2 regions of the Bacillus carboniphilus genome follow, and region 2 is predicted to be linked to the other one. Evidence: a T-box and tRNA genes for the amino acid it is inferred to sense, from the RefSeq annotation. Region 2 holds a T-box; the other holds one or more tRNA genes.
The links. A T-box is a leader RNA that pairs with one kind of tRNA and senses whether it is charged. The one in region 2 lies ahead of alaS (alanine--tRNA ligase), so its partner is inferred to be a tRNA-Ala.

Region 1 (15,518 bases), 1.2 Mb from region 2:
AACATGTTAGGATCGACAACATTTCCTTTTGATTTAGACATCTTTCCGTCTTTCATTAGTAACCATCCATGAGCAAAAACTTTTTTTGGTAAAGGTACATCGAGCGCCATTAACATAATCGGCCAATAAATGGTGTGAAAGCGCACGATTTCTTTACCAACTAAATGAACATCTGCAGGCCAGTAACGATTATATTTTTCATCATTTTTAGAACCGTATCCTAAAGCTGTAATATAATTTGATAAAGCATCAATCCATACATATATTACATGTTTAGGGTTACCAGGAACTTTGATACCCCAATCGAAAGTTGTTCTTGATATCGCTAGGTCTTCTAATCCAGGTGCAATAAAATTATTCACCATCTCATTTTTACGAGAAGAGGGTTGAATAAAATCTGGGTTTTCATCATAAAACTTTAATAGCTGAGGAACATATTTGCTCATCTTAAAAAAATACGATTCTTCCTTTACTTTTTCCACTTCTCTTCCACAGTCAGGACAATTCCCATTTTCAAGTTGTCTTTCAGTGAAAAACGATTCACATGGAGTACAGTACCAGCCAACATACTCATCAAGATAAATATCTCCTTGATCTAAAAGTTTTGTAAAAATCTTTTCAACCACTTCTTTATGCCGATTCTCTGTTGTTCTAATAAAATCATCGTATGATATATCTAATTTACCCCATAACTTTTTGATGGAATCTACAATCTCATCGACATATTGTTGGGGTGTTGTATTTTTTTCAGCCGCTTTTTTTTGTATTTTTTGTCCATGTTCATCCGTTCCAGTTAAATAAATGACATCAAGTCCGCGCATACGTTTATAGCGTGCCATTGCATCACCTGCAACTGTTGTATAAGCATGACCAATATGTAACTTTCCACTAGGATAATAAATAGGTGTAGAAATATAAAAAGTGTCTTTTCTTTTCTCCTTCATTGTTATACCTCCATGTTCAATCGGAAAAACTCTCGACCTTATGGACGAGAGCGATTCTTCAGTCAATTAATTATATTTCTATCATACCATCATTGCCTTTTTTCGCAACAAAATATACCTATTCCATCATATAATGAAAGGTAGATTTCTTAGGTTCTATTCAAAAAGTTCTCCTATCATTGTCGGAAAAATAAATAAAAGTTGAATTTTGTCGAAAATCCTTTATAATTAACTTGAACTGTTATGAAAATAAGTGTAAATATGACATTTATAAATCCTTTTAAACAATGTCTATATTTTAAAGAAACTACATTTCATGTTATCTTTTAAATTTTTTTAAAAAAATGTTGACGAATATTGGTAATGTTGCTATTCTATTAGTGAACGCGATTTTTGTCGAATAATGACTTAAAGAGATAAAAGAACTTTTACTATCGAGAGGAGAAATGAAATTATGAAATCTACAGGTATTGTACGTAAAGTTGACGAATTAGGACGTGTGGTAATTCCTATCGAATTACGCCGTACACTTGGAATTGCTGAAAAGGACGCATTAGAAATTTATGTGGATGATGATAAGATCATTCTTAAAAAATATAAAGCGAACATGACTTGTCATGTTACTGGTGAAGTATCTGATGATAACTTCTCATTAGCAAACGGAAAGTTAGTTCTTTCTCGTGAAGGTGCAGAACAAATTTTAGATGAGATTAAAGGTCGTATTAACGAGTAATAAAACTTTGTGATTTAAGTCTGAAGGGGGCTGTCAACCAGACGCCCCCTCCTTTTGATTACCTACTCATCAATATGATAGGCTTGATAAATCTCTCTTTTTGGTTTATTACGATCTTGAGCAACTTTCTTGATTGCTTCTTTGCTATTTAGCCCTTCTTTATCTATATAGTGATTAACATGCATCTTATACGATAGTTCTTCCCACCAAAAAGAATCTTCTTCGATTTTTTCGAGGTTTCCTTCAATAATTAGACAAAATTCACCGCGAATTTCTGTTTGATTGACCCATTCTATTATCTCAATAGACGTACCTCTAATAAATTCTTCATATTTCTTCGTTAATTCTCGACAAATAGCCATTCGCCTATTTCCAAATTGATCGTAAATAAATTGAACTGTTTCTTTTAGCCGGTGTGGCGCTTCATATAAAACAATGGTTTCCTCTTTCTTACTTAAGATCTCTAACTCTAATTTTTTTTCTTTTTTCTTTCGATTTAAAAATCCATAAAAACAAAAAGGTTGCGGACTGATTCCAGATGCAATTAACGCAGTTAACGCTGCATTAGCACCAGGCAAAGGAACTACTTTACAGCCTTCATTTATTAATAAGGACACTAGTTCACTGCCCGGATCAGAAATAGTGGGCATTCCCGCATCACTAACTAGTGCTATGTTTTTCCCTTCTTTTACTTTCTCTATTATGTGTGTGCTCTTGTCAACTTTATTATGTTCATGAAAAGAGGTGATAAATGTATCAATTTCAAAGTGATTACATAGTTTTTTTGTTTGCCTCGTATCTTCTGGCTGCTATTAAGTCAACGTCCTTTAATATCTCTATAGAACGAAATGTCATATCTCCTAAATTACCAATGGGCGTTGGCACTAAATATAATGTGCCTTCTTCACAATCTTTTTGATAGCTCTTTTGTTGGTACAATTTCCTCTATCCCACCATTCAACATATATTCTAATTTCTTTTCTCTAGGTAGCTTTTTAAAATAATACTCTAACTGCGTCGCTTTTCTTTTATCATCAAAACCCTTAAAAAAACATTAACTTCACTGGGGTTCGGCCTCTTGTATATTTTGCACCTTTTCCACTATTATGTTTTTTGATCCTCTCTTCTAAATTAACTGTGTAGCCAGCATAAAAGGTTTGATCACTGCATTCAACTACATAGAAATAATGTTTACTCTCCATACAATATCCTTTTCATTTCTTCGGTATACTCATTTTTACTATTATACACATAAGTTGGGGGGAGAATTTTCAAGTCAGGTTTACCATCCCTAATTCCTTCTATTAATAAAGTATTTGCTTCTCGGTCTTTCTTAGGATACACAAACTGTAAACGTTTTGGTTCAAGCTTATACTTCTTCATTAAATCAACGATTTCTAATAAACGACCAGGTCGATGAACGAGAGCAACCTTCCCTCCAGGTCGAACAAACCTTGCGCTTACTCTAATTACATCTTCTAGCGTACAAAAAATCTCGTGTCTTGCAATCGCTAAATGCTTATTCTTATTTATTTCATCTCCTCCAGGAGTTTTAAAATAAGGTGGATTACATGTCACAACATCAAAATGACTCTGTGGCAAGGAATCTGATAGGTCATTAATATCATGACAGATCATCTGAATTTGTTCAGATAAGTCATTATACTCAACGCTTCGACATGCCATACTAAATAATCGCTCTTGTATTTCTATCCCCGTGATTTTCGCTTCTGATCTTGAACTCAATAGTAACGGAACGACGCCATTTCCGCTACATAAATCAAGAATGTTTCCACTTCTTATTGGGACATAGGAAAACTTAGATAAAAGTACAGCATCTAAAGAAAAAGAAAAGACAGACGGACTTTGAATAATCCTTAAATCCTCTGCTAATAAATAATCTAATCGTTCATCATCTATTAACTTTACCATCACATATACTCTCCAATCATACAAAAGACATCTTCTCCGAGAAGATGTCTAAAGCACATTATTTCTTATTTAGGAAGGATAAACAAAATAAACAATCTCCTTCCTGTCTAACACTTCCGTAGTGTACGTTACATATGTGGAAGCCTTCTTGGTAAAGTCTCGCTAAATTATCATATCCTTCACCAATATCGATTCGATCATCAGAAGTTCTACTGCGTTCATTCTTCTGTTTATCGTGATTATTTTCCGGAAATACTTGAAGTCGTTCTCGAAGATGTCCATTTTCAACCTGAAGAGCATGATTCTCTTCAATCAGTTCTCCTATATGGTCTTTCAATTCTTCTAACTGTTTAGATAATGAACTAATTTGCTCACCCATACTCGTTACTGATTCAAATATTTCTTTTTTATCCACGGTCTCCACCTCTTACCCTACTTTGTGGACTTTGTTGAAACTGCCTCTTCGTTATTTAAAATTTCTTCCCAAGTGTATTCAATTACCCGATCACGCTCAATGATCTCTACTTGTAAAAGCCGCTCTAATATGTTTAATCCTACTACTTTTCCTCTACCGTCTGGTGTTGTAATATACTCTCCTATATCAGGAAGTTGCTTTTTTGCTGTTTCGTACTCATCATTTTCATACTTTAAGCAACACATCAACCGTCCACATAATCCAGATATCTTCGTGGGATTAAGTGAAAGATTTTGATCCTTCGCCATTTTAATAGAGACAGGTTCAAAATCCCCTAAAAATGTGGAGCAACATAGCATTCTTCCACATGGACCTATGCCTCCAAGCATTTTTGCTTCATCACGAACACCAATTTGCCTTAACTCAATTCTCGTTTTAAAAATAGAAGCTAAATCTTTTACTAAATCTCTAAAGTCGACTCTGCCTTCTGCCGTGAAATAAAAAATCACTTTATTTCGATCAAATGTGTATTCAACATCGACCAGCTTCATATCCAAGCCATGCTCAAGCACTTTTTGCTGACACGTTTCATAGGCTGACTGTGCTTCTTTCTTATTTTCTTCTACAATTAATCGATCTTTTTGGTCTGCAATCCGAATAACTTTTTTTAAAGGTAGGATTATATCAGCTTCTCCTACCGTTTTGTCATTCACAACCACTTGACCAAACTCCACTCCACGAATCGTTTCTACGATTACATAATCCTCTTTATTAATCTGAAAGCCGTCCGGATCAAAATAATAGATTTTCCCAGCTTTTTTGAACCTAACTCCTACAACATCATACAACCTTATCCCTCCTGCAAAACTAACATCAGTTGCTCCATCAAAAGCTGTGGGTTGACGTTAGAATGGAGACGTTTTTTTGCCTCTAATATAGAGGCTATGGAGTCAACTACCGAATTTCGACTCATTTGTAATGCCTGTCTTTCTATATTAGCTAAAAGGTCTTGAAATACCACTGCTTCTTTACGGTCGGTTTGAACATTAAGTAAATCTTTATAAAGAAGGAGAAGTATATCTAAACCAATATCTTGTTGTTTTTTTTCCTTAAAAAAGGGCATCCACTCTGTGTGAATATAAATAATCGCAAGGCTTTTCTTTTTATTTAAAACCTCATATAATTTTATCACTTTATCTCTAGCCTGTGCAAACCAATCATCTTCACACAGTGCTTTTGCATCATAAGCATTATTGGTAAAATGAGAAGCTAAAACGGACATCATTTTAGGATAACCATCATTTAAAAGTGCTTGTTCAATGCTATGCGGTGCTAAAGATGAAAAACTTACCACTTGAGATCTAGATATAATTGTATTTAGCATTTTATTAATATTATTTGTGAGTAATATGGCTACTGTGTCACCCATCGGTTCCTCTAAAAATTTCAAAAGGCTATTTGCAAGCGTTCACAGTCATTGTATCAGCTTCTGAAATAATATAAATTTTTTTACTAGACTCCATACCTGTTTTAGAGAACTCTTGATGAAGAGATTGAATTTGTTGTTTCTTTATGGACTGCCCTTCAGGTTCGATCAGATGAACATCAGGATGATTACTAGACGCAATCCGTTTACAATTAATACATTGCTGACACGGATTATACTCATCGGTCATTTGTTGGCAAAAGAAGCATTTGGCGAGAAAAAAGCTCATTGCCTTTTTCCCAGTTCCTTTACTCCCTCAAATAAATAAGCATGAGAAACTCGATCATGCTTAAATGCATTTTTAATCATCTTTAATGCTTTCGGTTGGATGTTTATTAAATCATTTTCTAATGTATTCAAAATGGATCACACTCTTCATACGTTACTATAGGATAGCACACAAACTATATATTTATATCTACTAAAAGCCCTCTAATAACGCCGATTTTTTGTAACAATGTAATGGAATCATCCCGCCTATCAAAAAAATCATTCGTTAATGTTTCAAGCTCTTCATCTATTTTTTCGATAATTGCAAACGTTCTTTTTTTGATAAAATTGATCAAAATGGTCCACTTTTTTTAATGATAGTCCATGGCTAACGACTTCTTGAATAAAATTTTTAATTAGATTTTTATATTGGGATAGCTCTTGAACGGTTTGTGAGCGAACCAACCTCTCACTTGCAAGATCAATGTCTTTAAGTAGCATGTTTAATTGATTAACTTTTTGTTTATATCCCTGTTCTTCAACTACTTGATGAAAGGTTACTGATGGTTTGCCATTATTCTTTGTTTCTTTATTTATATGTTCAATAGTGGATCTTATTTCTTGATTAATTTTCATCCTTATCACCTTTTAAAACTGCCAAAACTCTCAACAGGGACAACAAATATATTCGCTCCTCCCACTTCTACCTCTACTGGTTGAGGAATATATGAATCTGCATTCCCTCCCATAGGCGAAATCGGCGCTATTAGTTGATCTCTTTTTTGACAGTTTTCTTTAATAATTTCTAGAACTCGATCGACTTTATGATCTTCTGTTCCAACCATAATAGTTGTATTCCCAGACTTTAAAAATCCCCCTGTTGATGCTAGCTTAGTTACACGAAATTGATCATCGGTTAACGCATTAAGTAATTTTTGACTGTCTTGATCTTGAACGATCGCGACGATTAATTTCATCGATTACACTCCCCATTATGTTTATCCTTTATATTTTCATTATAACAAGGAAGGCCACTAAATGATTATTGGAATAAGAAATCTTCAATTGTCTTGATAACATCTCCAAAGACCTCATTTACTCCTTGGTCAGCATTGATTGTTTTAATGCGGTTAGAGAACATCTCGTTGACGATTTGATACCCCTTTTGAACCTTTTCATGAAATATTTTAGACTCTAAATCGAGCCTATTGACTTCTCTCTGTTCGGCTTGCTTTATTCTCTGTAACCCTTTTTCCGGGGTTATATCAAAATAAACAGTCAAATCTGGCTCACAACCTTCTGTTGCAAACTGATTGACCTTCAATACTTCATCTATTCCGATCCCTCTTGCATAACCTTGGTAAGCTAAAGAGCTATCAATATAACGATCGCAAAGAACAATTTTTCCTTCTTTTAATGCAGGGACAATTTTCTCAATTACATGTTGTCTTCTTGCCGCTGCATATAGTAAGGCCTCTGTTCGACAATCCATCATCGTATGATCGATGTCGTGTATGACCTCTCTAATTTTCTCACTAATTATAATCCCCCCCTGGTTCACGGGTTAACACATGTTCAATCCCTTGTTCATTAAAGTAGGAACCTATCATCTTGAATATAGTGGTCTTTCCTGCTCCTTCAGGTCCTTCCAATGTAATAAACTTACCTTTTCTCATGCTGTCTTCCTCCTTGATAAATAAACAATTCTTGCTGCTTAATGAAAGAACCTCCTTGAATATGATAATGGTTTTCTAATAGTTGTCTTAATTTCTCAATATGATAACCTTGTATTTCTTCACCCTTCATAATTAAAGGAATCCCAGGTGGATAAGGAGTAATCGTTTCCGCACTAACGTTCCCAACTGCTTCTTTTAAAGAAATTCGTCTCTTTTTTAACTTTGTAAGTTCTTTATACGTGTAAGGCATTTCTTGAATCGGACTAGCTGGTGAATAAAGTAACGGTTTATTACCTTCTTGTATTTCACTTATCTCTTTTAACGAATGGATTTTAGGTTGTTTTTGCTCATTTGTTAAAGAAAGGATCAAAAGCACTTGGTTTATATCGGCCAACTCAGGGAAAATTCCGCTCTCTTCCAACGATTTCTGCAATTGGATTCCACTATAACCTTGCGTTGATCTAATATTAACCTTTAAAGGATCTTGTATAACATTCGGATCCTTCGATTCAATAATGGAGAGCCCTTGTAATTTGTTTATGTCTTCCCTCATTCTGATTAAATTAGGAATTAAAAACGTCTTCTCTTCTGTTAAACTCTTTAAATAGGCTCTAGCCAAATCTAATGAAGCCATAATAACATAAGATGGGCTACTTGTTTGAAGAACTGATAAATAATACTTTACCTTTTCATGGTCTACAATATTTCCTTGCATATGTAAATAAGAACCCATCGTCATTGCAGGTAGTGTCTTGTGGGCTGATTGAACAACGATGTCCGCATTAGCTTTTACAGCTGATATTGGAAACGGATCTCCTAAAATGAAATGCGCACCATGTGCTTCATCTACTAAAACTGGTATTCCTTTATCATGGGCAAATTCCACGAGGTGCTCTATATGTTTAGATGCTAAACCATAATAATTAGGGTGTGTCACAATAATAGCTTTAACATCTGGGTATTTATTAATCGTTTGTTTCACTTTTTCAACAGATAAATAAGAGCCGACTAACAACTCTTCATCCCACTCTGGCGATATAAAGAGTGGCTTGGCTCCTACTAACTCAAGACCATGAATAATGGACTTATGACAATTTCTTTGAACAATTACGACATCCTGTTCTTCACAAACTGCCATAATCATCGCTAAGTTTCCTACCGTTGAACCATTTACTAAAAAAGAGGTAGACTGAACGCCATAAAGGTCTGCTGTTAATTGTTCTGCTTCTGCAATCATTCCTGAAGCATGATGTAAATCATCTAAACCAGTCAATTCTGTAACATCTAGCTTTAATATTTCTTTAAAATATTTCATCGCCGTTGGATGAAATACTTGTCCATTTTTATGTCCCGGGACATGAAATGAGAGAGGCGACTTTGCTATATGTTTTTGTAGAGCAGTGAATATCGGTGTCTTTTCCACTCAACCCCTCCTAACTGTAAATCACTTCATTATTTCATTATACTCGTTAGGTTTAGTAAATGTATAGGTTCTACACAAGGGTAGGGATTTAGGAAAAGATAATATAAAGTTGTGAGGAAGCGTTTTTGTACTTTAGTTGACCATATAGTTACAATAGTTTTCCATCATCTCATAGCTAATAGCCACTTTCAATTGTTTTTATATTTCATTTTTCAGCAACTTTTTCAGTCGTAACCCATCACTATCCGTTGAAGCGTACTCCTTCCCTGCCCATGGACCATACCTCATTGGTAAAGCGGTATTTATAAACTGATTAATTAGAAAAATTTCACTTCCTATCAATAGTTTTTAGCAAAAGCAGAATTAACATCTAACAAGAGGATGAAGTTAAAAATTAATAGAATTAATGTAACCAAAGGGCCACCAATAATACACAGCACCTTGAATTTTTTGTTAACATCGTTCCAGTTAGAAACATAGCACCTTCCATATATAAAAACGAAAGGATAGAACATAAAATAAAACCCACCAACGCTAAATTCCCATGCCTTATTCCATCGTTTCACTGGTGTTCCTATCTGAACCTTCAACTTATTTCTGGACACTTTATACAAAGGGAGTGCATGGCCTAATTCATGTAGTAATACGAATAAGGGTCCTATAATAAAAAGAATAAGTATCATTATAAAGATAAAGGTAAAAAGAGTGTACATAATAACACATCACTTTCTTTTTGTAATGATGAGAGTATGTTTTTGCTCATCACAACTAGCTGGTTGTAGAGATTTTATAGTCGGGAGGAAAAGATTTATTATGATTTAGATCCCCTATTTCAAAAAGGAGTCTTCCCCATGTTTTCGATAAATATGGGGAAGACTCCTTTTTTGATGAAAAAAAACAAGAAGTATTCGAGCAACATTCTATATGGTACTATGGTCATCATCAACTAAAAATTCATTCCCTGTAATCCTCTTAGTTCCAAATACTACCTGACTGTAAGGATTTCCATTAAACATAAAGACCACCTAATAAAAAAGGTGGTCTCTTTAAGTATGATTAATGATTTTCATGTTTTTTAATTGTGCTATATAAAAACGATACATTGGATGATCGGTATCAGTCTCTACGATAGCTTTTTCACATCCAGAACATATAAAGAGATTATTTAGATGAATACCTAAATTTCTAGGTTGATTACATATATTACATGTTTCTATATTTGATAATAGTTGATTTTCCAAACACTCCACCTCCAACAAGAAGTGTGCCCAATCCAAATAATTTTATTCATAATTCAAAATATTAAAATTTGTATGGATAGCTATGGTTAAAGTCGTCCCAAATAACAAGACTAGTTTAGTTAACGATTGAACATGATGGCCCCTATACACTGCTTTTTCAAGCCTCTTAATGACAAAGGTTGATAGGTACCATTTTTAAATTATATGTAAAGAGGGTTTTTATTGTGTCTGTCTATAACTTTAAATGACCTTTTATTTATTTTCAGTGCATTTTTCAACATAATAAAAACCACTAACAACAGTTAAGTTATTAGTGGTTTTTATATTTGCCTGGCAACGTCCTACTCTCACAGGGGGAGACCCCCAACTACCATCGGCGCTAAAGAGCGTAACTTCCGTGTTCGGCATGGGAACGGGTGTGGCCTCTTTGCCCTTATTACCAGGCTATGTTCAAAAGAAAATTCATTCTTTCAAAACTAAATAACGAAGGGTGACAAGAATCGCATGTGTGTGGTTAAGTCCTCGATCGATTAGTATTCGTCAGCTCCATGTGTCACCACACGTCCACCTCGAACCTATCAACCTGATCATCTTTCAGGGATCTTACTCTATTGCTAGATGGGAAATCTCATCTTGAGGGGGGCTTCATGCTTAGATGCTTTCAGCACTTATCCCTTCCGCACATAGCTACCCAGCGATGCCTTTGGCAAGACAACTGGTACACCAGCGGTGCGTCCATCCCGGTCCTCTCGTACTAAGGACAGCTCCTCTCAAATTTCCTGCGCCCACGACGGATAGGGACCGAACTGTCTCACGACGTTCTGAACCCAGCTCGCGTACCGCTTTAATGGGCGAACAGCCCAACCCTTGGGACCGACTACAGCCCCAGGATGCGATGAGCCGACATCGAGGTGCCAAACCTCCCCGTCGATGTGGACTCTTGGGGGAGATAAGCCTGTTATCCCCGGGGTAGCTTTTATCCGTTGAGCGATGGCCCTTCCATGCGGAACCACCGGATCACTAAGCCCGACTTTCGTCCCTGCTCGACTTGTAGGTCTCGCAGTCAAGCTCCCCCTTGTGCCTTTACACTCTACGAATGATTTCCAACCATTCTGAGGGAACCTTTGGGCGCCTCCGTTACTTTTTAGGAGGCGACCGCCCCAGTCAAACTGCCCACCTGACACTGTCTCCCACCCGGATGACGGGTGCGGGTTAGAAGGTCAATACAGCCAGGGTAGTATCCCAAAGACGCCTCCACCGAAGCTAGCGCTCCGGCTTCTATGGCTCCTACCTATTCTGTACAAGCTGTACCAACATTCAATATCAGGCTACAGTAAAGGCTCACGGGGTCTTTCCGTCCTGTCGCGGGTAACCTGCATCTTCACAGGTACTATAATTTCACCGAGTCTCTCGTTGAGACAGTGCCCAGATCGTTGCGCCTTTCGTGCGGGTCGGAACTTACCCGACAAGGAATTTCGCTACCTTAGGACCGTTATAGTTACGGGCGCCGTTTACTGGGGCTTCGGTTCACACCTTCGCTTACGCTAAGCGCTCCCTTAACCTTCCAGCACCGGGCAGGCGTCAGCCCCTATACTTCGCCTTACGGCTTCGCAGAGACCTGTGTTTTTGCTAAACAGTCGCCTGGGCCTTTTCACTGCGGCTCTCTCGGGCTTGCACCCTACCAGAGCACCCCTTCTCCCGAAGTTACGGGGTCATTTTGCCGAGTTCCTTAACGAGAGTTCTCTCGATCACCTTAGGATTCTCTCCTCGCCTACCTGTGTCGGTTTGCGGTACGGGCACCTCCCACCTCGTTAGAGGCTTTTCTTGGCAGTGTGGAATCAGGAACTTCGGTACTCTATTTCCCTCGCCATCACAGCTCAGCCTTCATGATGAGCGGATTTGCCTACTCATCAGCCTACCTGCTTGGACGCGGCGATCCAGTGCCGCGCTTACCCTATCCTCCTGCGTCCCCCCATCACTCAAATGGTGGGGAGGTGGTACAGGAATATCAACCTGTTGTCCATCGCCTACGCCTTTCGGCCTCGGCTTAGGTCCCGACTAACCCTGAGCGGACGAGCCTTCCTCAGGAAACCTTAGGCATTCGGTGGAGGGGATTCTTACCCCTCTTTCGCTACTCATACCGGCATTCTCACTTCTAAGCGCTCCACCAGTCCTTCCGGTCTGGCTTCACCGCCCTTAGAACGCTCTCCTACCACTGTTCCATACGGAACAGTCCGCAGCTTCGGTGATACGTTTAGCCCCGGTACATTTTCGGCGCAGAGTCACTCGACCAGTGAGTATTACGCACTCTTTAAATGGTGGCTGCTTCTAAGCCAACATCCTGGTTGTCTAAGCAACTCCACATCCTTTTCCACTTAACGTATACTTTGGGACCTTAGCTGGCGGTCTGGGCTGTTTCCCTCTTGACTACGGATCTTATCACTCGCAGTCTGACTCCCAAGAATAAGTTTCTGGCATTCGGAGTTTGACTGAATTCGGTAACCCGATGAGGGCCCCTAGTCCAATCAGTGCTCTACCTCCATAACTCTCATCTTGAGGCTAGCCCTAAAGCTATTTCGGAGAGAACCAGCTATCTCCAAGTTCGATTGGAATTTCTCCGCTACCCACACCTCATCCCCGCACTTTTCAACGTGCGTGGGTTCGGGCCTCCATTCAGTGTTACCTGAACTTCACCCTGGACATGGGTAGATCACCTGGTTTCGGGTCTACGACCCTATACTCTATTCGCCCTACTTAAGACTCGCTTTCGCTACGGCTCCGCCTTATCAGCTTAACCTTGCATAGGATCGTAACTCGCCGGTTCATTCTACAAAAGGCACGCCATCACCCGTTAACGGGCTCTGACTACTTGTAAGCACACGGTTTCAGGATCTCTTTCACTCCCCGCCAGGGTGCTTTTCACCTTTCCCTCACGGTACTGGTTCACTATCGGTCACTAGGGAGTATTTAGCCTTGGGAGATGGTCCTCCTGCTTCCGGCAGGATCCTCGTGTCCCGCCGTACTCAGGATCCACTCTGGAGAGAATGAGATTTTGACTACAGGATTGTTACCTTCTCTGATGGGCCTTTCCAGACCTCTTCATCTATCTCATTCCTTTGTAACTCCGTATAGAGTGTCCTACAACCCCAAGAGGAAACCTCTTGGTTTGGGCTAATTCCGTTTCGCTCGCCGCTACTCAGGAAATCGCGTTTGCTTTCCTCTCCTCCGGGTACTTAGATGTTTCAGTTCCCCGGGTGTGCCTTCCATATCCTATGTATTCAGATATGGATCCTACTCCATTACGAGTAGGGGGTTTCCCCATTCGGATATCTCCGGATCAAAGCTTACTTACAGCTCCCCGAAGCGTTTCGGCGTTAGTCCCGTCCTTCATCGGCTCCTAGTGCCAAGGCATCCACCGTGCGCTCTTTCTAACTTAACCGTTAGAATTTATTACATCGACTTTAAAAGTCATAAATCACAATTTTGATGTCTTGTCATTTCGTTATTTAGTTTTCAAAGAACGAGTTGGTGGAGCCTAGCGGGATCGAACCGCTGACCTCCTGCGTGCAAGGCAGGCGCTCTCCCAGCTGAGCTAAGGCCCCTTTTTTTGATTGTATAAGATGGTGGGCCTGAATGGACTTGAACCATCGACCTCACGCTTATCAGGCGTGCGCTCTAACCAGCTGAGCTACAGGCCCATCTTTTTTTATTTCAGAGTAAGAAAGTATAAAAATCGGTCCTTATTTGGCCAGTGCTTTCATTGCTAAACGGGCGCTTGCGCTTTTCTTATTTTTACACAACAAAAAAGAGAGATAATCTCTCAAAACTAAACAAACCAAGAAGCGTCTTTACGTTTTTGTCTCGAAAGAGACATTTTTCCTTAGAAAGGAGGTGATCCAGCCGCACCTTCCGATACGGCTACCTTGTTACGACTTCACCCCAATCATCTGTCCCACCTTAGGCGGCTGGCTCCCTAAAAGGGTTACCCTACCGACTTCGGGTGTTACAAACTCTCGTGGTGTGACGGGCGGTGTGTACAAGACCCGGGAACGTATTCACCGCGGCATGCTGATCCGCGATTACTAGCGATTCCGGCTTCATGTAGGCGAGTTGCGACCTACAATCCGAACTGAGAATGGATTTTGGGATTGGCTTCACTTTGCGGCTTCGCGCGCCTTTGTTCCATCCATTGTAGCACGTGTGTAGCCCAGGTCATAAGGGGCATGATGATTTGACGTCATCCCCACCTTCCTCCGGTTTGTCACCGGCAGTCACCTTAGAGTGCCCAACTGAATGCTGGCAACTAAGATCAAGGGTTGCGCTCGTTGCGGGACTTAACCCAACATCTCACGACACGAGTGACGACAACCATGCACCACCTGTCACTTCGTCCCCCGAAAGGGAACCTTCTATCTCTAGAAGTAGCGAAGGATGTCAAGACCTGGTAAGGTTCTTCGCGTTGCTTCGAATTAAACCACATGCTCCACCGCTTGTGCGGGTCCCCGTCAATTCCTTTGAGTTTCAGTCTTGCGACCGTACTCCCCAGGCGGAGTGCTTAATGCGTTTGCTGCAGCACTAAAGGGCGGAAACCCTCTAACACTTAGCACTCATCGTTTACGGCGTGGACTACCAGGGTATCTAATCCTGTTCGCTCCCCACGCTTTCGCGCCTCAGCGTCAGTTACAGACCAGAGAGTCGCCTTCGCCACTGGTGTTCCTCCACATCTCTACGCATTTCACCGCTACACGTGGAATTCCACTCTCCTCTTCTGCACTCAAGTTCCCCAGTTTCCAATGACCGCTCGCGGTTGAGCCGCGAGATTTCACATCAGACTTAAAGAACCGCCTGCGCGCGCTTTACGCCCAATAATTCCGGACAACGCTTGCCACCTACGTATTACCGCGGCTGCTGGCACGTAGTTAGCCGTGGCTTTCTGGTTAGGTACCGTCAAGGTACCGCCCTATTCGAACGATACTTGTTCTTCCCTAACAACAGAGCTTTACGATCCGAAAACCTTCTTCACTCACGCGGCGTTGCTCCGTCAGACTTTCGTCCATTGCGGAAGATTCCCTACTGCTGCCTCCCGTAGGAGTCTGGGCCGTGTCTCAGTCCCAGTGTGGCCGATCACCCTCTCAGGTCGGCTACGCATCGTCGCCTTGGTGAGCCGTTACCTCACCAACTAGCTAATGCGCCGCGGGCCCATCTGTAAGCGATAGCTAAAAGCCACCTTTCAACTTTAGACTAGGTAGTCTTAAGGTTCATCCGGTATTAGCCCCGGTTTCCCGGAGTTATCCCCGTCTTACAGGCAGGTTGCCCACGTGTTACTCACCCGTTCGCCGCTAACTTGATGGAAAGCAAGCTTTCCATCAAGTCCGCTCGACTTGCATGTATTAGGCACGCCGCCAGCGTTCGTCCTGAGCCAGGATCAAACTCTCCGATAAAATGGTGTCAGATTTAA
Region 2 (15,518 bases):
TTTCCTTCTGCAGTCATCGGAAATACTTTTTCTTCCGCCATTAAACTACTCACTCCTTTTTCTTTAAAAAAACCCGAAAAAACATCCCCACGTTTTGTATGTAAGGTCGTACTGAATCATATAAACGATGAAATAATACATAAATATAATAGGAAAGGGCGACTCATAATAGAGTCCTCCCTTAACTATAGATGTGCTATACACCTTTAAAAATGAAATCAACATATAAATAATATGAGCTCAGTACACTTTATCTATGCTATATTATTACAAAATCAGGTTTTGTTCAAGAATTGTTTGAATTTTTGTGACCATTAAATCAATTGCCACATGATTTTGTCCACCCTCAGGGATGATTAAATCCGCATATCTCTTTGTCGGCTCAACAAACTGATTATGCATAGGCCTTACAACCGCAACATATTGATCAATAACCGATTCAATTGTTCTTCCTCGTTCCTTAATATCACGAAGCATTCTTCTTAAGATGCGAATATCAGAATCTGTATCTACATATAGCTTAATATCCATTAAGTTTCGCAAGCGCTCGTCTTCTAAAACTAAAATGCCTTCTAAAATAATAACATCCTTAGGCTCAACATGAATAACCTCATCGGATCGTGTATGAATTTTGTAATCATACACAGGTTTTTCAATTGGATTGTAGTTAAGCAATTCTTTAATATGATCAATTAATAAATCATTATCGAATGCAAGTGGATGATCATAGTTTGTTTTTAATCTTTCTTCTAATGGAAGTTCACTTTGATCTTTATAGTAGTAATCTTGTTCAATCATTAAAATAGAATGATCTTGAAATCGGTCGCATATCGCCTTTGTTACAGATGTTTTTCCCGATCCCGACCCTCCTGCAACCCCAATAACTATCGGCTTCTTTCCCAACTAAGGTTTCTCCCTTCTCATCATGTTGTTTGAATAGACGGGTTGGTCGACTTTAAATTTGACAACTTGAAGTGGATGTCGTGCTGCGTCTAATTCATTTCCTTCTTCATCCCATAACACTTCAACTTTTGTTGTAAAATTATTTATTTGCGGGCCGAAAAATTCTACCTCATCGCCTTTTCTAAAAAAATTACGTTGTTGAAGCGTTACGATTTTTGAAGTGGTATCATAGTCTAATACTCTTCCAACAAAGTCATAAGTCGTTTTTTTACTGTGATCACCAAACATTTGCTCACTAGAACCGGGAGTTCCTTCAAAAAATGCAGGTGCTGTATCTCGATTTGCACACTTATTTAACTCTTCCAGCCACTCATCTTTAAATACAAAGTTATCAGGGTTTGCACAATAAGCATCAATTACTTTTCGATATACACTAACGACTGTAGCAACATAATGAATCGATTTCATTCTTCCTTCAATCTTTAAACTATCAATACCAAGCTCAATCATTTTAGGGATTGATTTAACAAGATTTAGGTCTTTCGGACTCATCGCAAAAGGATCATCCTGTTCATTGAATAAACGATTTTCACTTTCATTTACCATAGAATAAAGATCGTAATCCCAACGACATGATTGGCAACAGCCACCTCTGTTAGAATCACGAGCGGTCATATGATTACTTAAAGTGCATCGTCCAGAATAAGCAATACACATGGCACCATGAATGAAGGTTTCAATTTCTATATCCACTTTTTCTTTTATTTCTTTAATTTCATCTGCTCCTGTTTCCCTTGCTAAAACTACTCTCTCTAAGCCTTCTTCCTTCCAAAACTGAACTGCTTTCCAATTTGATAAAGATTGCTGTGTACTTAAATGTACTTCAAGTTTTGGCGCAACCCTTTTACAAGTTTCAATTATTAACGGGTCAGCTACTATAATTCCAGATATCTCGGCTCGTTGTAAATCTGCTAAATATTCTTCTAAACCGTCCATATTCTCATTATGGGCGAAAATATTTGTTGTTACATAGATTCTCGCTCCATACTTTTTAGCGAACTGGACTCCCTCTGCCATTTCATCAATCGAAAAATTATCAGCATTGGATCTAAGTCCATATTCTCTCCCACCAATAAATACAGCATCTGCACCATACATAACAGCTATTTTCAGCTTTTCTAAATTTCCGGCAGGAGCAAGAAGTTCTGGCTTCTTTGTAATCACACGTTTGCCATCAATGAACTCAGATATACGATTAACTGTCGCTTTCACCACAACTTTCCTCCTTTTTCGTTAATGTTCTTTTTTGACACCCTCTAATATACCGTTTCCTTAAAGAAAAAACCGGTATCCAAAGGTCGATTAACGGGCTGCAAATCCTCGATCGCTTTTAACCAAGTTTGTTTTTGTTGTTGATACTTTTCTCGATCCATTACGAATAGGTCAATGGCTTCACGATATATTCTTGTCACTTCACATATATAATTTGGTGACTTTAACACACCATCAATTTTAAACGAATCTACTCCAGCATCGATCATTTCTTCTAATTCATCCACAATACAAATATCATTTGGACTCATAATGTGCGTACCATTTTCATCTTCATAAATTGGATATTTATTATTTCTTTCTTGATCATACAAATACATATTTTGATCGAGCTTGCGATTTCCAACCTCATGTACTTTGCCTTGAAATTCAAAATAGTTTCCTACTAGGGAGCGTTTTGATTGAAACATACAAGTCATCCCATGAACTTGAACCTCAATCTCAACTTCAGCATTCTCTTTTGTTTCTATGATTGAATCCATACTTAATTCTCTAGCTAAAACCGCTCTTTTGCTTCCTTTTCTCCCCCCAATAGTTACATGTATACCAATTTGTTGCTGTGGTTTCTGTATTCCAATGTAAAGGCATTTCAGGAGCGACTTCCTTAGCAATCATTAAAACAGCAGGGTCACCAAATACAATTGCGTCTACTTTTGCTTCCCTTAAAAATTGAATATATTCGGGTAATTCGTCGATTTTATCATTATGAAAAAGAGCGTTCATGGCTACATATAGCTTTTTACCTTTCGTAAGCTCTCTAGCTAATTTAATATCTTCGCGATTAAACTCGCCTGCTAAACGAAGACCATATCTTTGTTCTCCAACAATAAATGCATCCGCTCCAGCTGAAGAAAGTATTTCAAGATCTTTTACACTTGTTGGGGTAACAAGTAGTTCTGGTTTTTTCATTTTCACACACCTCTCTTAACACTCACAGCCATTCCGTCTCCAACAGGTATAATGGTTGTATCATAGTGCGGATGATCAAGTAAGGCTTTATTAAAAGCTTTTAAATTTCTTACCATCGTCCGCTTCCGTCTGGGAATTTCATCATCTTCTTTAAAGATTAGTCCACCTAGAAAGACATTATCAACGATAATGATGCTCTTATCCAGAAGCTTCATTTCATATATATCTAAAAAACGTTGATATTGACCTTTGGCAGCATCAATAAATAGGAGGTCATATCCATGATCTATTTGCGTTTGAACCTCAATGGAAAGAGCATCTCCATTAATTACATCAATTCGATCAGACAACCCATTTTGCTTAATCGTTGAAACAGCTTTTTCAAAACGATCTTGATCCCTTTCAATTGTCGTTATTTTGACATCGTTAAAGGCCATAGCCATACGCATAGAGGAATAACCAATTGCCGTTCCAATCTCAAGTATTTTTTTTGGTTTGTATAATTGTAAAAGCAATAATAAAACCTCTATCGAGACTTTATCCATAATAGGAACATGGTGTTGTTTAGCATAGTACTGTAGTTGTTCAATACTTTGAGGTAAGTTTTTCATTAATGATTCAATATATTGATAAGCAGTTCTATCCTGCACGTTCTTTTTCCGCCCTTTATAAAAAAGTTATCACATTTTTCATACTTATAAGTGACTTGAACTATAATTAATAGCCAAATCACACATCGATATATTTTACCACAATAGAAAAAGGAATGCGAATAAAAATCGCAATAAGAAAAGCGAAAACAACCGTTTAGCGACGAAGGGAAAAAATGAACGTCAACTAAGTTCAGCCACGACGCGAGAGGTAACGTTTACGCTAGAACATCGTTTGTGTCTCAGTTGCTGGACGATGGAGCTAAACAACGATGAAAGCACCTTTTTATCAAAGACGAAGTTTATATATACTTAGGATTAAAAAAAGCTGAAGAAAAATATAACATCCTCAGCTTCTGCACATTATCTATCCATATGCTCATTAATAGCTTCTTTATGATCTTCAAAATTAGTTGTAAAGATAACATCCCCTTCACTTGTAGCCAAGAAGAACAAGTAATCGGTTTCCTCTGGTTCAAGCACTGCTTCCATACTTGACTCTCCAGCATTGGCAATAGGTCCCGGTGGTAACCCATTAATTACATACGTATTATAAGGGTCTTGGACTTCCAAGTCCTCATACAACACTCGATCTTTATGCTCTCCAAGTGAATATAAAACCGTAGGATCTGTCTCCAACCTCATCCCTTCTTCTAAACGATTATAGAAAACACTGGCAATTTTTTTGCGATCTGTTTCTTTAGTCGCTTCTTCCTCTACTAAAGATGCAAAAGTTAACAGCCAATGAACAGATTTGTCCTGTTCAATCAATTGCTCTTCATACTTACTGACTACTTTATTGGTTTGAGCAATCATTTTTTCTACGATCGACTCTAATGAAGGATCCTCTTCATAAAAATAATAAGTTGATGGATATAAATATCCTTCAAGAGAATACTTTACATCCTCCATTAAAACTTCATTTGTAATAACTTTCGGATAAAGATTCATCATTTTTTGAACAAATTCATCATCAGTTAAGGTTTGTTCTATTTCTTTGGTAGAGAACGATGTAGCCTTGGCAATAATCTCAATGATTTCTTTTATTTGTTTTCCTTCAGGTATCGTCATAGTGAACACAGGATCTTGAATCACTTTTCCTGTTTTTAAACTAGCGATAATATCATCTATTTCCATGGATTTGTTTAGTTGGTACGTCCCTGCTTGAAATCCTGATTCACTTTTAAACTTCACGTAAATTTTAAACACTCGATCATCTTTGATAATTTCGTTTTTCTCTAAAATAGATGCAATGGTCGAAAGATTTGATCCGATAGGAATTTCTACCTTTATTTTTTCCTCATTATTTGAATCTACAGGTTGTAAGGCAGATTTAACATATAAGTAACCTCCACCTAATATGACCGAAAATAAAAGTAATCCGACAACGAATATAGTAAAGACGATCCTTCTTACAATTTTCGCCTCTTTATGTTTCACAAGTTTTTGTTTTAGTATTAATTCTTTTTTTTCGTTCTTTTTTGACATAAAGTAATTGGCCCTCCTCTCATTCCACCTATTATACTACATTTTTTTATCTCCTTCGCCAAGATTTTTAGTAAAGAGTACATAGGTCGTTAAAACAAAAAAATCCCTCACATCAAAGTCGATGTAAGGGAGCGGAGAAAATCTTTTTAATTATCCTCTTCTTCTTCTAAAAATGTATTTAATACTTCTTCAATCATATCCCATTCTTCATCTGATTCTACCGGCTGTAATTCACCAGCTTCATTATTTTCATTAGGAACAAAGCTTGAAGCGTGGATCTCAATCTCATCTTCTTCGTCTTGATCTGCACCGACAGGATAGTATAATACATATGATTTATTATATGTATCATTTTCAAAGGTAAACAATACTTCACAAAGTTGTTCGTTTCCGTCTTCATCAATAATCGTTATTTGTTTTTCACCATGTTCCATTGTCATATTACTCCTTTTTCTCTCATTCATTGTGAGAAGTGATTTCATTAAGATTGGCTATCCCAAGTAAGATTGTAAAATAACTGTTGCAGCCATTTTATCAATCACCTTTTTCCTTTTTTTTACGACTGACATCAGCTGAAATGAGAAGTCTTTCAGCTGCTTGAGAAGAAAGACGTTCATCCCATAAGACAACAGGCAAGGAAAATGCTTTTTCTAGAACGTTCACAAAATATTGGCTCGCTTCTCCTCTAGGACCAATTGTACCATTCATATTCTTCGGAAAACCAACTACAATTTTTTTAACTTCATATTCATCAATCAAGTCTTTTAAACGACCAAGTTGGTAATCCTCCGTCTCTTCCACAATTTTAATTGTTTCTATCCCTTGGGCTGTCCACCCAAAGGAGTCACTGATGGCTACTCCTAAGGTTTTTGAGCCTAAATCTAATCCCATAATTCGCATGCTAGTCCTCTTTATGATTATTTAAGTATGATTTAACAAGGTCTTCAATAATTTCATCCCGCTCTAATTTTCTTATTAAATTTCGGGCATCCCGATGACGAGGAATATAAGCTGGGTCTCCTGATAAAAGATAACCAACAATTTGATTAATTGGATTATATCCCTTTTCTTGCAATGCATCGTACACTGTAAACAAAACTTCATTTACATCGGTTTTCACTATTTCCTCTGAAATATTAAACTTCATCGTACGGTCAAATGAGCTCAATGATCACACCTCTTCCTTAGTGATAATAAGAAGGCATTCAGAAATTGTCCTCCTCTGAACACTTACTAGAGGTTGTTCAAAAAGTCTAATACCAACAAAGCGGCCTGACTTTTTGAACTAGCACGATAAAAATCATCAATAACCCCTCAATAACTCCATTTTACACTATAATATCTTAATTATAAAACGGATTTTGTCCATTCTTGCACATAATCTAGTGCTTCTTTTAATTTTTCAGGGTTTTTACCTCCTGCTTGAGCCATATCTGGTCGGCCACCACCGCCACCACCACAACGACTCGCTACTTCTTTAATTAATTTTCCTGCATGAAATCCCTTCGTTACCAAGTCTTTTGTAACTCCTGCGGCTAAATTCACTTTTCCATCTACTGGTGCCCCTAGTATGACAATAGCAGACCCTAAAGTTTGTTTCAAATCATCGACCATACCTCGTAACTGGTTCATATCTTTAACATCTACTTGAGTAGCCAAGACTTTTATTCCATCGATCTCTTTTACTTGATCCTTTAATGAGGATGCTTCTAAGTTGCTTAATTTTGTTGAAAGAGAGTCAACTTGCCTTTGCAAATGCTTATTTTCTTCCATAAGGGTATCAATTCTATTTGAAACTTCTTTTGGGTTTGTTTTCAATTTAACTGCAAGATCTTTTATTGTTGCTAATTGCTCATTTAAATATTGATAAGCTGCTTTACCGGTGACTGCTTCGATCCTTCTTGTTCCTGCTCCAATGCCTGACTCTGATACGATTTTAAATAAACCGATAGACGCCGTGTTTTTCACATGGCATCCTCCACAAACTCAATACTGTACTCTCCTATTTGTACTACGCGAACAACATCTCCATATTTTTCACCAAATAGAGCCATTGCCCCCATCGCTTTTGCTTCATCTATTGGTTTATTTTCAATTTTAACCGAAAGGCTGTTCCAAATAAGCTCATTTACTTTTTGTTCAATTAATTCTAGTTCTTCTTCTTTAACTTGTCCAAAATGGGTAAAGTCGAAACGTAAACGATCTCCCATCACTAATGAACCTGCTTGATTAACATGATCACCTAACACATCTTTCAACGATTGATGGAGCAAGTGTGTAGCCGTATGATTCTTCACAACACCATTTCTAACCTTATCATTCACTTGTAATTCAACAAGATCACCTTTGTTTAATGATCCAGACTCGATATATACATTATGAAGGTTTTGACCTTTTGGTGCCTTTTGTACATCAATCACTTCTGCTTTCACTTTTGAATGAGTTATTGTCCCTTTGTCAGCAATTTGTCCTCCACTTTCTGCATAAAAAGGAGTTTCTGAAAAGATCAGTTGACCTTCTTTTCCTTGCTCTATATGATCAACTAAATGTCCATCACTAATGATCGCCACAACCCTAGACTGATGTGTTAGTTTTTTATACCCCACAAAAGTACTTTCAACGTCTAAGTCTGCTAATATCCCACTTTGAACTTGCATTGATTCAACTTCTTGACGAGCAGAACGTGCTCTTTCTCTTTGAAGCTCCATTTCTAATTGGAACCCTTTATGGTCAATGCTCATCCCTTCTTCTTCTGCATATTCTTCAGTCAACTCTACAGGGAACCCATATGTGTCATATAAGCGGAACACATCCTTACCTAGAATGACCGTTGATTTTTGTTGTTTTTGTCTTACAATGATTTCAGATAAAATACTTAACCCTTCATGTAAAGTTTCATGAAAACGCTCTTCTTCATTTTTAATTACTTTTTGTATGAATTCTACCTTCTCTTGAACCTCTGGATAGAAATCAGACATAACCTCTGCCACAACAGGAACGAGTTCAAACATAAAAGGTTTTTGGATTTGGATTGATTTCGCATAACGAACAGCTCTTCGTAATAGCCTTCTTAAAACATATCCTCTTCCATCATTTGATGGGAGTGCACCATCAGAAATAGCAAACGCTACCGTTCTTATATGATCAGCTATCACTTTAAACGAAATATCTAATAAATCTTTTTCACCATATTTTACTCCACTTAATTGTTCTGTTACTTTAATAATTGGAATGAAAAGATCTGTATCATAATTCGTCTTACCATTTTGAATAATACTAACCATTCTCTCGAATCCCATACCGGTATCAATGTTTTTCTTTGGAAGAGGAGTATAGGTATGATCAGGGTTATGATTGAATTCAGAGAAAACTAAATTCCATATCTCTAAGTAACGATCATTTTCTCCCCCTGGATATAATTCAGGATCGTTAAGATCATTTCCAAACTCTTCTCCACGATCGTAGAAAATTTCTGTGTTTGGACCACTTGGACCTTCTCCTATATCCCAAAAATTCCCTTCCAATCGGATGATTCGCTCACTTGGAAGTCCAATATCTCTCCATAATAAGAATGCTTCTTCATCTTCAGGATGAATCGTAACAGATAGTTTACTTGGATCAAATCCAATCCATTTTTCGCTCGTTAGAAATTCCCAAGCCCACTGAATAGCTTCTTTCTTAAAATAGTCCCCAATTGAAAAATTACCTAGCATTTCAAAAAATGTATGATGTCTTGCTGTCTTCCCTACATTTTCAATGTCGTTTGTTCTGATCGATTTTTGAGCATTCACAATTCTAGGATTATCAGGGATCACTCTTCCATCAAAATATTTCTTTAAAGTTGCCACGCCACTATTTATCCATAAAAGAGTAGGGTCTTCATTCGGAACAAGAGAGGCGCTGGGCTCAACTGAATGCCCCTTTTCTTTAAAATAGTCTAAGTACATTTGTCTAACTTGAGCTGACGTTAATGATTTCATAATAACCTCCTAATGTATTTTAATAATGTAGCCTATCCATATAGGCATAGAAAACCTTTTAAAAAAATTTTAAAGTGTGTGTTCAAAAAGTAGGGAGAAAAGGGCCGAGAAGAACAAGGCGACTACTTAAAGGAACGCAGGCTAAGTTCAGTCACGTCCTGTGACAACGCCTGCGCTAGCCCGTCCTTGGGCATCGGAGCACCACAGTGTACGTCAAGGAAGGATCACGAGCTAAATACGTGTCCCCATCCTAGGGACAACGCTCGTGCTAGCCAATCCTGGCGTCGGAGCTTGGAATAGCGAGACAACAAAGTTATTCGACAGCAATTTTTCATGACTTTTTGAACAACCTCTTAAACATAAAAAAACCCCGACCACCGTGTAAATGAATAACACTTACACAGGGACGAGAGCTTCGCGGTACCACCCTGTTTATAGCTAAGATTAGCTATCAACTTAATATTGCCTTAACGCGACAAAACGGTAGGGTTTTACCTACACTCATGATTAGCGTTCAACTGCTCTTCACTTGGAATCTTTTTCAGCCTAGAAAATTCCTCTCTTTAAAGGGACTTCAGTCTACTCGTATCACTCTATGTTTTTTCCTATCGGTTTATTATCTATGTGAATTATAGTCAAGGGATCATAAAATGTCAATGATCCTGTTTTAATTTTAAGGTATGAATGATGACGACCCTTAATACAGCAACAGCAGGGACAGCAACAATTAAACCAATGATCCCTGCTAACTCCCCACCTGCAATCAAAGCAAAAATAATGACAACTGGATGAATATGTAAGCTTTTCCCTACAATTAAAGGTCCTAAAATATTTCCTTCAATAAATTGTAAAGCGATGATGATAACCACAACTACAAAGACTTTTTCCATAGAGATGGTTGCTGCAATAATAATAGCAGGAACCGCACCAAAAACAGGACCAAAATAAGGGATTATGTTCGTTATCCCAATAATGAGTCCTAAAAGTAAAGAATAAGGAATTCTAAATAACATCAAAGAAATGATTGATAATGAACCTATAATCAAACACACAAGTAATTGTCCTCTAATATACGCACCCAATGATTCATCGATATAGTATAAAAACTGCTTTCCTTCTTTTCTCCATTTAGGAGGCGTTATATACCAGGTAGCTTTTTTCATTTTATCAATATCTTTTAACATATAGAAAACTAAAAATGGAACAATAGCGATTAGGATTAAATGATTGGCAATTTCACGATAATTCAATAGGAGTTTTTCCACGGTGTTCCCTAACCATTCTTCACTCTTTTTCAAATGAATAACCACTCGCTCATAAACATCACCAGGTAATTTAGACGTTTGATCATATAATTCATCTAGCATTTGTTGATAGGCTTTCGTAATAGCAGGTATGTTTTCCGAAAACTCTTTTATTTGCTTCATCATGATAGGGTAGCCTTTAAAAACTAAAAAACCGATTCCTCCAAAGAACAAACTGTAAATTAATAAAATTGAAACGACTCTTGGAAAACCAGTCGATTTTAACTTTTCAACAATAGGGTGTAATAAATATGTGATGAATAGCGAAATAATCAAAGGAGTTATAATTGCTCTAACTATAATTACTACCGGTCCCCATAAAAAATATAATTGAGAAAGCATATAACCTATAATTAGTATTAGCAGTACTATGATTAGCTTAAATAATATTTGGACATACTTATTCTCCATACAGAGACCCCCTCTATATGGAATAGTTTCTGGAAAATGTTAGATTCTATTCAGGAATTAAGAAAAGCGCAAGCGACCGTTTAAGGTCTTTTCGGATAAAACAAAAAAAAGACTCTGGAAAAAGCCAGAGCCCTTATTATTCACATGCTGATTGTGCGATCTTCGTCAGAAAAAAGATCATCTAAAGAACTAAGAGAACCATCCTCTTCGACCTGATGAGTAGAAATTTTATCATCTATTACGGACAATTCAATAAAACAGTCCCAACAGTAATATTGATTTACACCAATTTTCCCTATTTCTTTGCTTTTACAATTTGGGCACCGAAACATGGAACATACACCTCATTTGTCAAGATCATGAAAAACAATGGTATCTTCACCAATTGATAACCTTTCAAACGGAAGCCTTTTCTTCCCATCGGTAAAATCAGCAAATAACCCATTTGTTACTTCGTATGCTAAAATAGTGCCCAAATCTTGACTAACATATACATCGTCTACCAAACCTAGTTCATTCCCATTGGAAGATACGATAGGCCTGTGATGTATCGGATGATGCCCATGAAAAAAAAACTCTTGGGAAAAAGGATGTGAATAGTCTTCAATAAGCATAATCCCATGTTCACCTACAGAATGAACAAACGATAACGGAACAACCCGTTTCCTTTCAAAAAACCCTTTTTTGTCAATTAACAATCCGTATAAGGTTCCATCTTTATTAAGAGCAAGATCAGAAACATGTCCAATTAATTTCCCAGTCACTAAAACATAAGCAGCAAGTCCTATATAGCTTGAAAATGTTCGCAAAGAAAGTCCCCACCTTCCCGAACATTTTTATTATCCCTTCAAAATAACATGACATACTTAGTGTTTTTTACTATACTCATTATCCCAATTCATCCATAAAATCAAACGGGCTAATATTCTCCATCCCTACACTCGCATCTTCAACATTGAAAGGTAATTCCTTTTGCAATTGCATTAACTCTATAGACATAGGGGCTTTTTCAATATCGAGAAGCCTATCCACTAAAGAGGTTTGACGAATATCTTCAGAGCCATTTTGAATCCCTCTTTTAAAAACCTCCAGTTCTCCACACATGATCAAATATTTTTTGCTACGAGTAATGGCAGTATATATTAAGTTTCGTTTAAGCATACGATAATAACTTCTTAAAACAGGGAGTATTACAACTGGAAATTCACTACCTTGAGCTTTATGTATAGAACAGCAATAAGCATGAGTAAACTGTTGAAAATCTTTTCTTGTATAGGTTACTTCTATCCCATCAAATGAAATAACGATCAGATCTTCTTTTTCCGTGTTTTCCTTTGAGTAGAAAATTGAAACAATAAACCCCATATCTCCATTAAATACATTACTTTCTGGTTGATTAACAAGTTGAAGTACTTTATCCCCTACTCTATAGACAACTTCTCCAAATGAAAGCTCCCTTTTTTGATTAGAAGGAGGATTTAACATCTCCTGAAGCATAAGGTTTAATTGATTTATCCCTACAGGACCTTTATACATAGGCGCTAACACTTGGATATCTTTCTTTGAAAGTCCCTTATGAATAGCATTTTTGACCACTTTATGAACAACTTCTTTCATTTGATCTGCACCACACTCTATAAATGATCGATCTGAAGTAGGATGTAATACATCTTCTGGTAAATTACCTTGATTGATCTTATGTGCTAACTCAATGATCGTTGAGCCTTCTGCTTGTCTGTAAATATCTGTTAATTTGACCGTTTCCATTATATTAGAACGGATTAAATCTTTTAGAACTTGCCCTGGTCCAACAGAAGGAAGTTGATCCTCATCCCCCACTAAGACAACTTGAATATGATCTGGAAGAGCTTTGAATAGTTGATTCGCTAAAAAAATATCAACCATTGACATTTCATCAATAATTAATAGCTTTCCTTGGATCGGATTATCTTCATTATGTTGAAAACCATCCACTCCATTCCATCCTAAAAGACGGTGAATGGTAACAGCTGCAATGTTTGTTGCTTCTGCCATTCTCTTTGCTGCTCTTCCTGTTGGAGCAGCTAACAAAATAGGAAATGGTTCATTTTTTTTCTTATAATCTTTATCATCTAATGAACACCCATGAAGTTCACTGTATAACTCAACAATCCCTTTTATCACCGTCGTTTTTCCTGTACCTGGCCCTCCAGTCAAAATAGTGATAGGTGATTGTAACGCTCGCTGAATTCCGTCTTTCTGAAGGGGAGCATATTCCACGTTCAAACGTTCTTCGAGGTTACCAAGTGCCATTAAAAATTCAGATTCAGGGAATAAATCTTTATATTCTGTTTGTTTCATTAATCGTTTAATTTCCCGGGAAAGACCTTTTTCTGAGAAATATAAGGAGGGAAGGTACACCCTTTGATCATCTTTCATTATTTTCTTTTGCTCTTCAAGAAGACTCAATTGATTATGTATTTCATTGATAGAAATATTACTATTATGATTTAGCAGTTGTCTTGCTTTTTCTCCTAATTGATCGATCTGTAAAAAGGCGTGGCCTTCTTGCGAAGTTTCTTGTTCAAGGATGAAGAGAATTCCAGCATTTATTCTGTCGGGATGATTGCCAGACAAACCAAAATATTGACCTATTTCATCTGCTCTAGCAAAACCAATTCCTTTAATATCATCAACTAAACGATACGGATTTGTTTGTATAATTTCAATCGCTTCATCTCGATACTTTTGGTAAATTTTAGTTGATAACTGAGGTCCAAAACCAAACTCATTGAGATGAATCATCATCTGCTCAATTCCTTGGTGTTCCTTCAGACTTTCCACTAAGTCTATTCTTTTTTGTTTGGACAACTTCTTTATTTTTCCCAATACTGATGGATCTTGTAAAATGAGTGAAATAGCTTGATTTCCCAATTCATCCACTATAGATTCAGCTGTCTTAGGACCAATCCCTTTAAATAAATCACTTGAAAGATAACGGATAATACCACTCTTCGTCTGTGGCTGTTGCTTTTGAAATCGATTAGCTTGAAACTGATTACCGAATTTAGGGTGTTTTATAAAGGAGCCATGAAAGGTATACACATCATCTTCATGTAGCACAGGGAAATAGCCAGTTACTGTTATGATATCTTCATCTAACGTTTGATCCGATTCTTCAACAAATATTTTTAACACTGAGTATAAATTATCCTGATTTCTGAAGATTATCGACTTAACTTCCCCGGTTAAAAATGATTCTTGATTATAATTCTCCTCTTTCATGGTCCTTCCTCCTTACTACCTTCTTTATTTATTCTCCATTAAAGACAACGCATGTAAAGCAAGTTGGTGATCACTTTGAGCTTCGATAGCCCTAGTAAACATTTCTTTTGCTTGGGATATTTTATTTTTATATACATACGTAACACCTAAATTGTATAGGGCATCTGCATGTGATGAGTTATCTTCAACCACTCTTTCAAATTGGTCCTTTGCTTCATCCAATAACTGTTGTGAAGCTAAACACATTCCATATTGAAAGCGTGCTTCAATGTCCGATTCATTTAGCTCTACAGCACGTTGCATAAACGGTAGAGCCAACTTAGGTTGTTCCAAAGATAAAAGCGTCAATCCTTGCATATAATAAACATCACTAGAGACTAACCCTTGATCAATTGCTTTCTGATAATGAAGTTGTGCCTCTTGATAATTTTCTAATTCATAATAAACATTTGCTGCACCGTAATAGGCAGTAGCAACTGTTTCATCTAATTCGAGAGCACGGTTAAAAAATTTTAAAGCTCTTTTATGATCTTTTAAGCCTGCAAGTAAGTTACCAAAATTAACATATAAAATAGGATCTTGAGGGTCTTCCTCAATAGCTTCTTGAAAAAGCTTTGCTGCCTCTTCAGCCTTACCTTCTTGCATAGCTTCTATAGCTAGTTGATTTTTTGATTTCACAATAAACACCTCTTGTATCACGTTAGTACTTATAGAGGTTTTTTATAAAACTCTATAAGTACCATATTTTTTTTCTCATTTTTAAAAACCTCATCAATCGTACCTCCACCAAGACAATATTGACCATCATAGAAGACAACAGCTTGTCCAGGTGTTATGGAACGGATTGGTTCTTCAAAAATTACTTCAGCCGTATTTTCGTCAACAATATGAACACGGACGTTATGATCTGACTGACGATAGCGAAATTTAGCTGTACATACTAATTCCTCAGTTGGTTTTTGAGAAGAAACCCAGTTAATATTGACAGCTGTAATGGAATCAGAATAAAGCAAATCATTGTCAGAGCCTTGACCAACATAAAGAATGTTCTTTTCTAAGTCCTTCCCAACGACAAACCAAGGGTCACCACTACCACCAATCCCTAGACCATGTCTCTGACCGATCGTATAATACATTAATCCATCATGATGTCCTTTTACTTCACCTTCTAATGTTTGCATGACACCAGGTTGAGCAGGTAAGTATTGACTCAGAAATTCTTTGAAATTTCTTTCACCAATAAAACAAATACCTGTACTATCTTTTTTTGTCGCTGT

Region 1: it encodes a tRNA-Ala, which carries the amino acid that the T-box ahead of alaS (alanine--tRNA ligase) is inferred to sense. The anticodon was not compared.

The regions. Positions count from the first base shown of each region.
Region 1 is NZ_CP129013.1:2,718,152-2,733,669, reverse strand. It holds gene metG (methionine--tRNA ligase) at 1-944, opposite strand, end outside; gene LC087_RS13960 (transition state genes transcriptional regulator AbrB) at 1,399-1,677, shown strand; partial or broken gene rsmI (16S rRNA (cytidine(1402)-2'-O)-methyltransferase) at 1,740-2,616, opposite strand; partial or broken gene LC087_RS13950 (GIY-YIG nuclease family protein) at 2,582-2,879, opposite strand; gene LC087_RS13945 (tRNA1(Val) (adenine(37)-N6)-methyltransferase) at 2,869-3,609, opposite strand; gene yabA (DNA replication initiation control protein YabA) at 3,668-4,024, opposite strand; gene LC087_RS13935 (competence/sporulation regulator complex protein RicT) at 4,042-4,872, opposite strand; partial or broken gene holB (DNA polymerase III subunit delta') at 4,875-5,819, opposite strand; gene LC087_RS19745 (DUF327 family protein) at 5,915-6,076, opposite strand; gene LC087_RS13925 (DUF327 family protein) at 6,024-6,356, opposite strand; gene LC087_RS13920 (cyclic-di-AMP receptor) at 6,362-6,697, opposite strand; partial or broken gene tmk (dTMP kinase) at 6,763-7,396, opposite strand; gene LC087_RS13910 (aminotransferase class I/II-fold pyridoxal phosphate-dependent enzyme) at 7,383-8,819, opposite strand; gene LC087_RS13905 (sigma factor G inhibitor Gin) at 9,866-10,060, opposite strand; rRNA gene rrf (5S ribosomal RNA) at 10,389-10,504, opposite strand; rRNA gene LC087_RS13895 (23S ribosomal RNA) at 10,571-13,499, opposite strand; tRNA gene LC087_RS13890 (tRNA-Ala) at 13,587-13,662, opposite strand; tRNA gene LC087_RS13885 (tRNA-Ile) at 13,682-13,758, opposite strand; rRNA gene LC087_RS13880 (16S ribosomal RNA) at 13,945-15,501, opposite strand.
Region 2 is NZ_CP129013.1:1,553,673-1,569,190, forward strand. It holds gene greA (transcription elongation factor GreA) at 1-41, opposite strand, end outside; gene udk (uridine kinase) at 268-903, opposite strand; gene LC087_RS07990 (peptidase U32 family protein) at 904-2,175, opposite strand; partial or broken gene LC087_RS07995 (peptidase U32 family protein) at 2,220-3,144, opposite strand; gene LC087_RS08000 (O-methyltransferase) at 3,147-3,794, opposite strand; gene mltG (endolytic transglycosylase MltG) at 4,158-5,282, opposite strand; gene LC087_RS08010 (DUF1292 domain-containing protein) at 5,429-5,716, opposite strand; partial or broken gene ruvX (Holliday junction resolvase RuvX) at 5,774-6,182, opposite strand; gene LC087_RS08020 (IreB family regulatory phosphoprotein) at 6,184-6,450, opposite strand; partial or broken gene alaS (alanine--tRNA ligase) at 6,630-9,262, opposite strand; T-box leader at 9,662-9,867, opposite strand; gene LC087_RS08030 (AI-2E family transporter) at 9,916-10,977, opposite strand; gene LC087_RS08035 (DUF2797 domain-containing protein) at 11,118-11,309, opposite strand; gene LC087_RS08040 (PRC-barrel domain-containing protein) at 11,322-11,786, opposite strand; gene recD2 (SF1B family DNA helicase RecD2) at 11,866-14,241, opposite strand; gene LC087_RS08050 (tetratricopeptide repeat protein) at 14,266-14,919, opposite strand; partial or broken gene mnmA (tRNA 2-thiouridine(34) synthase MnmA) at 14,972-15,518, opposite strand, start outside.